One region of the Mesorhizobium sp. DxT genome, then DNA from elsewhere that is predicted to be linked to it. Evidence: riboswitches for the same ligand, from Rfam matches in the RefSeq annotation. Region 1 holds a riboswitch; each other region holds the start of a gene.
What was found. A riboswitch is a leader RNA that binds a small molecule or an ion and turns the genes downstream of it on or off. The one in region 1 is predicted to bind cobalamin.

Region 1 (2,258 bases):
CTGCCGCGAGCAGAACGCGATCGAGAATGCGCGCCGCCTCGCCGAACATTGCCGCGCGGTCGGCGTGCCGGTGATCCATGTCTGGTTCGAGGTGGACAATGCCGGACGCGGCATGACGCTCAATGCGCCGCTGTTCGAGAACACCATGCAGGCCAACGCGCTGGTGAAAGGCAGTTGGGGCGCCCAGCCCGTGCCGGGGCTGGAAGCGCAGGCGGGCGACCATGTCGTCTCCAAGAACCGCATGAGCGCCTGGGAAGGCACTAGCCTGGAAACCGTGCTCAAGGCCGAGGGCCGGGATACCATCATCGAGACCGGCGCGTGGACCAACATGTCCATCGAGCACACGGCGCGGACCGGCGCCGACAAGGGCTACATCATGATCGTGCCGGAGGATGCCTGCTCGACCATGAACGCCGACTGGCATCGCGCCTCGATTGACTACGCGTTGCAGAATGTCGCCGCCGTGACCACGACGGATGAGGTTCTGCGGGCGCTCGGAGCGGCCGGCTAGCGCCCGCTCACCCGGCTGCGCAACATTGCTCGCGGGAAATCTCACGCTACGCGTTGACACTGTCCGCGTAGCAGATACTAGATGTAGTCGTCATGGTTCTTGCGAGTCGGATTGGACTCAAGAGCTAAGAGGGAAGCCGGTGCGCATGTAGTGCAAGGCCGGCGCTGCCCCCGCAACTGTAAGCAGTGAGCTTGCGTCGAGTTACGCCACTGGTGCGAGAGCGCCGGGAAGGCCGACGAAAGCGGCGACCTGCGAGCCAGGAGACCTGCCGTGACGAACACACACGAACCTCGGGCGGGGTGTCCCGATGGTGCGCGTTGCTGATGCGCGGTCCGCCGTGCGCCCCGGCATGCGTTCCGCGAAATCCCCGTCCAAAACCTACGGGGACAAGATGCCGGCAACCTCTACTCAGCACACCAGCGGGACCGCACCGGTTCCGATTTCCATCGGAACCGCCGACCGGCCAGCGGCCGAACCGGGCTACCGCGTCATTCGCCGCAACGGCGCTGTCACGCCCTTCGACCCGACCAAGATCACGGTAGCGCTGACCAAGGCGTTTCTGGCGGTGGAGGGCTCGACGGCGGCCGGCTCGCGACGCGTCCACGACGTCGTTGAGGAACTGACCGAGCAGGTTGTGTCCGCGCTCACCCGTCGCGTTGGCGAGGGGCGCACATTCCACATCGAGGACGTGCAGGACCAGGTGGAACTCGCGCTGATGCGCGGTGAAAACCACAAGGTCGCGCGCGCCTATGTGCTCTACCGCGAGGAGAGGGCGCGAGAGCGTGCCGCCGGGAAGGCGACCTCGACCGAAAGCGCCGTGCCGTCCCTGCAGGTGAAGGCGGAAGACGGATTGCTCCTCCCGCTCGACGAAGCGCGCCTTGCGCAGATCGTCGAAGAGGCCTGTGCCGACCTTGATGCGGTCTCGTCCACGCCAATCCTTGCCGAGGCGCGGCGCAACCTCTATGACGGCATCACGCTCGACGAACTGTCTCTGGCACCGATTCTCGCCGCGCGCACGCTGGTCGAGCAGGAGCCGAATTACGCCTTCGTTTCCGCCCGCCTGCTGCTCGACAGGTTGCGGCGCGAGGCGCTGACCTTCGTTTCCGGCCGGGCCGAGCAGGCAACGCAGGCCGAGATGTCGGCCCGTTATGCGAGCTATTTCCCCGATTTCATCAAGACCGGCATCGAGGCTGAGCTGATCGACCCGGAACTCGGCCGTTTCGATCTGGCTCGTCTCGGCGCGGCTTTGAAGCCGGAGCGCGACCTGAACTTCCAGTATCTCGGGCTCCAGACCCTCTACGACCGCTATTTCCTGCATACCAAGGGCAAGCGCTTCGAGCTGCCGCAGGCCTTCTTCATGCGCGTCGCGATGGGGCTGGCGATCCGCGAGATCGATCGCGAAGGCAGGGCGATCGAGTTCTATGACCTGCTGTCGTCGTTCGATTTCATGGCCTCCACGCCGACGCTATTCAATTCGGGGACGACGCGGCCGCAGCTTTCCTCCTGCTTCCTGACCACCATCGGCGACGACCTCGACGCCATCTTCAAGGGCGTGAAGGACAATGCACTGCTTGCCAAATATTCGGGCGGGCTTGGCAACGACTGGACGCCGGTGCGCGGCCTTGGCGCCCACATCAAGGGCACCAACGGCGAGAGCCAGGGCGTCGTGCCGTTCCTGAAGGTCGCCAACGACACCGCCATCGCCGTCAACCAGGGCGGCAAGCGCAAGGGCGCGGTCTGCGCCTAT
Region 2 (2,258 bases), on a different contig from region 1:
CTTCGAAGCCGGTGATGCGTGCACGCGCGACGTTGAACGGGATGTAGGTCGGCGGAACCGACGCGATCGCGTCCCGCAGCCACGTCTGGTAGAAAACGAGATCGACGCTGGTATCGGCGTTGGGCTGCCAGGCTAGCCCGACCTCGTAGGTCTGCGACTTCTCCGGACGCAGGTCCGGATTGGAATAGCCGGGATAATAGAGATCGTTGAAGGTCGGAGCGCGGAAGCCGGTGCCGTAGGACGCGCGGCCGACGAGGCCGGGCACGAATTCGTAGCTGGCGCCGATATTGTAGGTGGTCGCATCCCCGAACTGCTCGTTGTAGTCGTGGCGGATGCCGCTATCGACGGTGAGCGCGCCATAGTCGAGCGAATATTGGGCGAAACCGGCTGCAAGCGTGCGGTCGGTGACTGCAAACGGCACGGACGTGTCGACGCTTTCGCGATAGACCTCGAAGCCGCCAAGCAGCGTGTGGTCGACCAGGCCCGTCGTGAAGCTCTTCTCAGTCGATGCAAGAACGCCATAGCGGGTCGTGTCGAACTCGTCCTCGCCCGGCACGCCGTCACGGAAGTTCGTGCTCAGGTCCACGCCGCTCGAAAATTCCACCGTCGACGACCAGTCGTCTGTGTGGTCGAAGGTTGCACCGGCCTTGCCAGCGAAAGTCGTGGTGTCGACCTCGTTGAAGCCGGGAGCGGTGGCGTCATATTGTGTGCGGCCGCGCGCTAAGAGGCCATCGGCATAGAGCCGGCCCCAGTCGAACTGCTTCGACAGCGAGAAATTGAACGAGCCCTGCATGAAGCCGTCATCATCGGGTTCGTGCCCCCAGGTCGTCGGCAGGGTGAAGTCGTAACCACGCGTGCCAAGGATGCCGCCGCCGACCGAATATTCAAGGCCGTCCACCTCGCCACGAAGATCGGCGGAGAGTTGCGCGCCCCACGGATGGCTGACGCCCGCCGTCACGCTGCCGCAGAAATTGCGGCCGTCACCGCAGGCACCGCCGCGCTTGGTGATGATGTTGATGACGCCGCCCATCGCATCGGCGCCGTATTGCGACGAATGAGGCCCCTTGGCGATCTCGATACGCTCGATCGCCGACAGAGGAATATTGAAAAGCGAGCTGGTGCCGCTGGTTGCCGATGCGGTGCGGACGCCATTGACCAGCACCAGCGTCTGGGTCGAGGACATGCCGCGAAGCTGCACGTTGGACGAAGCGCCCTGGCCACCGTAGCTGGTTATTGAAACGCCGGTATAGCGCTTCAGCAGAGAGGGCAGGTCGGCGGCCGCCGAGCTTGTTATCTCGGCCTCGTCGACAACCGTCACCGACGATGTCGAACGGATCAGCGGCGTCTCGCGCCGCAACGGCGTCGTTACCACGATCGTGTCCAGAACGGTTGTGTCGTTGTCCGTGTCGAGCGCGCTCTGCGCCTGTGCCGCTCCGCATGCCAGCGCGAGCGCGCTTGCCGTCAAAATCCACTGTCTCATGTCTGTCCCCGCTTCCAGGCAAGGGCGCTACGCGCCCCGGTTTCATCAGACCGCAGACGGTTTCAGGCGTGAGGCTTATGACGGGCGAATGCACATCGAACCCCGGCCGTTTCCGGCATGCGGCAACTTTCGATGTCACCGCGACGGACGACCGCGCTAGGACACACCCCGTATCCTGGCTTGGGTGACTGGAACAGGCAGGTCTCCTGGCTCCCGTGTCATCGCCTCCTTCCACCTTCCCGGCCGATCGAGGCCAGTGGCATGTCCGGTAGTTGGCTCAACGGTTACAGTTGCGGGGGCAGCCGCGGCATTGGCCCGCAAAGGCCGCACCGCGTTCCCATTTTCATCCGCCTCGCGGCGGAACCAGTTCCAAGATCGTGCTATCGCGTGCGAAGCCGCTCGTCAACGCAGTTGGATGCGGTTGGATCAACGGGTGATGCCGACCCTGATCGCTTCGAGGATCCGCTGGGCAGCCTTGCCGTCCCCGTAGGGGTTGCTAATTTCGCTGACACGCCGGTAGGCATCGGGAGAATCGAGAAGCTTCTCCGCCTCGCGCACGATGACGTCGGGATCGGTTCCGACCAAACGCGCGGTGCCGGCTGCCACAGCTTCCGGCCGTTCCGTCACGTCGCGGGTGACCAGCACCGGCTTGCCCAGCGACGGCGCCTCCTCCTGGATGCCGCCGGAATCGGTGATGATCAGGTGCGACCGACGCATCAGGTAGATAAACGGCAGATATTCCAGTGGATCGATCAGGAAGACATCGTCGACGCCAGCC
Region 3 (2,258 bases), on a different contig from region 1:
GCAGGCTGAAGCCAATGCCGGTCACAATGGCTGCAAGGGCGGTGTAGAGGGTTCGTTCCAGCCCGTCGGCGGGCATCCACGCCTCGTCGCCATGGCTGTGCCCGGCTGCACCGTGATCGTGTGATTCTTCAGCCGCAGCACCTTCTTCGCCTGCGCCTTCATAGGCTTCGGCTTGGAGAATGAGGGGAACCGTGAAGGCAACCTGCATGGCGGTCATCACGAAACCCGCGAACAGCCCGGAGAGCGCCGCGACGAACACGACGTTACGAAATATGGTCATGGCTTAACTCTCGTATCAGTGGCAGGGAAATGCCATCGAATGGCGGTAGTCGTGGCCGGCATTGTGCATCACTTCGATATGGGAAAAGCCCACGAAGCCGGTGATGAACAGGCCCAGAAAACCTGCGAGCGAGAGCTGCAAGAGGCGCGATTGAGAAGAAGCGGCACCGATAGCGCCAGATGAAGTAGCCATGATTCGTCCTTTCCCCTCCACCCGAGGGAACGTGTTGCGATAGTCAGCGGCAGGTCTCCTGGCTCGCGGGTCACAGCCCTTCCCCGCCTTCCCGAAGCGAATGCTCCAGTGGCTTTTGGGGAAAGGCTCTCCGCTTACAGTTGCGGGGGCAGCCGCGGAATCGGGCGCTGTTGGCCCTCACCGCATTCCCTCTGGTCCCTTGCGGAAACCGACGACGCTTTCACCATAGCGCAATCATCGGCTGCCGCAACCTTCAATCGAGCCGCGTTGACAGCCTTACCTCGGGCGACCTAAATGGACGCCGACGGTCCTGTCGCCGCGAGGTGACAGGCTAAGAGGGAATACGGTGCGCTTTCGGGCAAATCCGTAGCTGTCCCCGCAACTGTAGACGGATAGTTCCTGTCGAATGCCACTGAAGCGGGTGCTTCGGGAAGGCGGCAGGAGCAGCGATCCGTGAGCCAGGAGACCTGCCGTCGCAGACCCAATCCTGACCGCCCGGCGGGTGTTCCCGGGCAAGGAGCGCAATGTGACGGACATAATTTCCGGCGAGTTGAAGCCGGACCTCGATGCCTCTTCGCCAGATAGCGAGACCGCGTCCGCGGTTACCATAATCGTCTGCAGTTCCTGCCGCTATCCAGGCACGCCGGCCGAAACCTTTCCACGACCCGGATCGGCGCTGGCCGACGCCACCCGCGAGGCCGCAGCAGGCAGCACGGTCGACGTCAGGCAGGTCGCCTGCCTCGGCAACTGCAAGCGAGGCCTGAGCGCCGCCGTGCTGCGCGCCGGCTCGTGGAGCTACATCTTCGGCGAACTCGACACCGACAACGCCGCAGACCTCGTTGCGGGCGCGGAGCTCTTTGCCGGCTCATCCGATGGTTTCATGCCGTTCCGCAGTCGGCCGGAAGCGCTCAAGCGCGGCCTCATCGCCCGCGTCCCCACCGCAGCCAACCTTCAGGATCTCAAATGAACACGTCCGTCCAGCGCATCCCCTGCACCGTCGTCACCGGCTTTCTCGGCGCCGGCAAGACCACGCTCATCCGCAACCTGATAGAGAATGCCGGCGGCAGGAAACTCGCCGTCATCGTCAACGAGTTCGGCGATGTCGGCATCGATGGCGAAATCCTGCGCGGCTGCGGCGTCGAGAACTGCTCCGAGGAGGACATCGTCGAACTGGCCAATGGCTGCATATGCTGCACCGTCGCCGACGATTTCGTGCCGGCTCTGGACAAGATCCTGTCGCGCGGCACGCAGGTCGACCATATCCTGATCGAGACGTCGGGCCTCGCCCTGCCCAAGCCGCTGGTGCAGGCCTTCCAGTGGCCTGCCGTGCGCAACCGCGTGACGGTGGACAGCGTGGTTGCAGTGGTCGACGGACCCGCGCTTGCCGCGGGCGAGGTGACGGGCGACCGCGACGCGCTCGAACAGCAGCGGGCAGCGGACGAATCGATCGACCACGAAGACCCGGTAGAGGAAGTCTTCGAGGATCAGGTCGCCTGCGCAGACCTGATCGTGCTGTCCAAGAGCGACTTGCTGGACGATGCCGCCAGACGCCGGGCCGAAGCAGCGGTGGCCGAGCATCTGCCGCGCGCGGTCAAGATCGTAGCCGTCGCAAACGGCCGCATCGATGCAGGCGCCGTGCTCGGCCTCGGCCTCGCCGTCGAAAACGACATCGAGAACCGCAAGACGCACCACGATGACGAGGAAGATCACGAGCACGACGATTTCGACTCCTTCGTCATCGACCTTCCGGCGATCGCAAGCCCCGAGGAGCTTGCCCGCAAGGTGG

Region 2: another riboswitch for cobalamin. It lies ahead of ACVJNE_RS05605 (TonB-dependent receptor domain-containing protein); the one in region 1 lies ahead of ACVJNE_RS09840 (ribonucleoside-diphosphate reductase subunit alpha).
Region 3: another riboswitch for cobalamin. It lies ahead of ACVJNE_RS15380 (DUF1636 family protein); the one in region 1 lies ahead of ACVJNE_RS09840 (ribonucleoside-diphosphate reductase subunit alpha).

Annotation. Positions count from the first base shown of each region.
Region 1 covers NZ_JBZFLJ010000004.1:115,994-118,251, forward strand. Annotated here, with positions in the region: gene ACVJNE_RS09835 (isochorismatase family protein) at 1-511, shown strand, start outside; cobalamin riboswitch at 588-798, shown strand; gene ACVJNE_RS09840 (ribonucleoside-diphosphate reductase subunit alpha) at 903-2,258, shown strand, end outside.
Region 2 covers NZ_JBZFLJ010000002.1:313,380-315,637, reverse strand. Annotated here, with positions in the region: gene ACVJNE_RS05605 (TonB-dependent receptor domain-containing protein) at 1-1,480, opposite strand, end outside; cobalamin riboswitch at 1,660-1,863, opposite strand; gene wecB (non-hydrolyzing UDP-N-acetylglucosamine 2-epimerase) at 1,907-2,258, opposite strand, start outside.
Region 3 covers NZ_JBZFLJ010000007.1:263,490-265,747, reverse strand. Annotated here, with positions in the region: gene ACVJNE_RS15390 (CbtA family protein) at 1-280, opposite strand, end outside; gene ACVJNE_RS15385 (CbtB domain-containing protein) at 296-472, opposite strand; cobalamin riboswitch at 504-700, opposite strand; cobalamin riboswitch at 761-961, shown strand; gene ACVJNE_RS15380 (DUF1636 family protein) at 999-1,439, shown strand; gene cobW (cobalamin biosynthesis protein CobW) at 1,436-2,258, shown strand, end outside.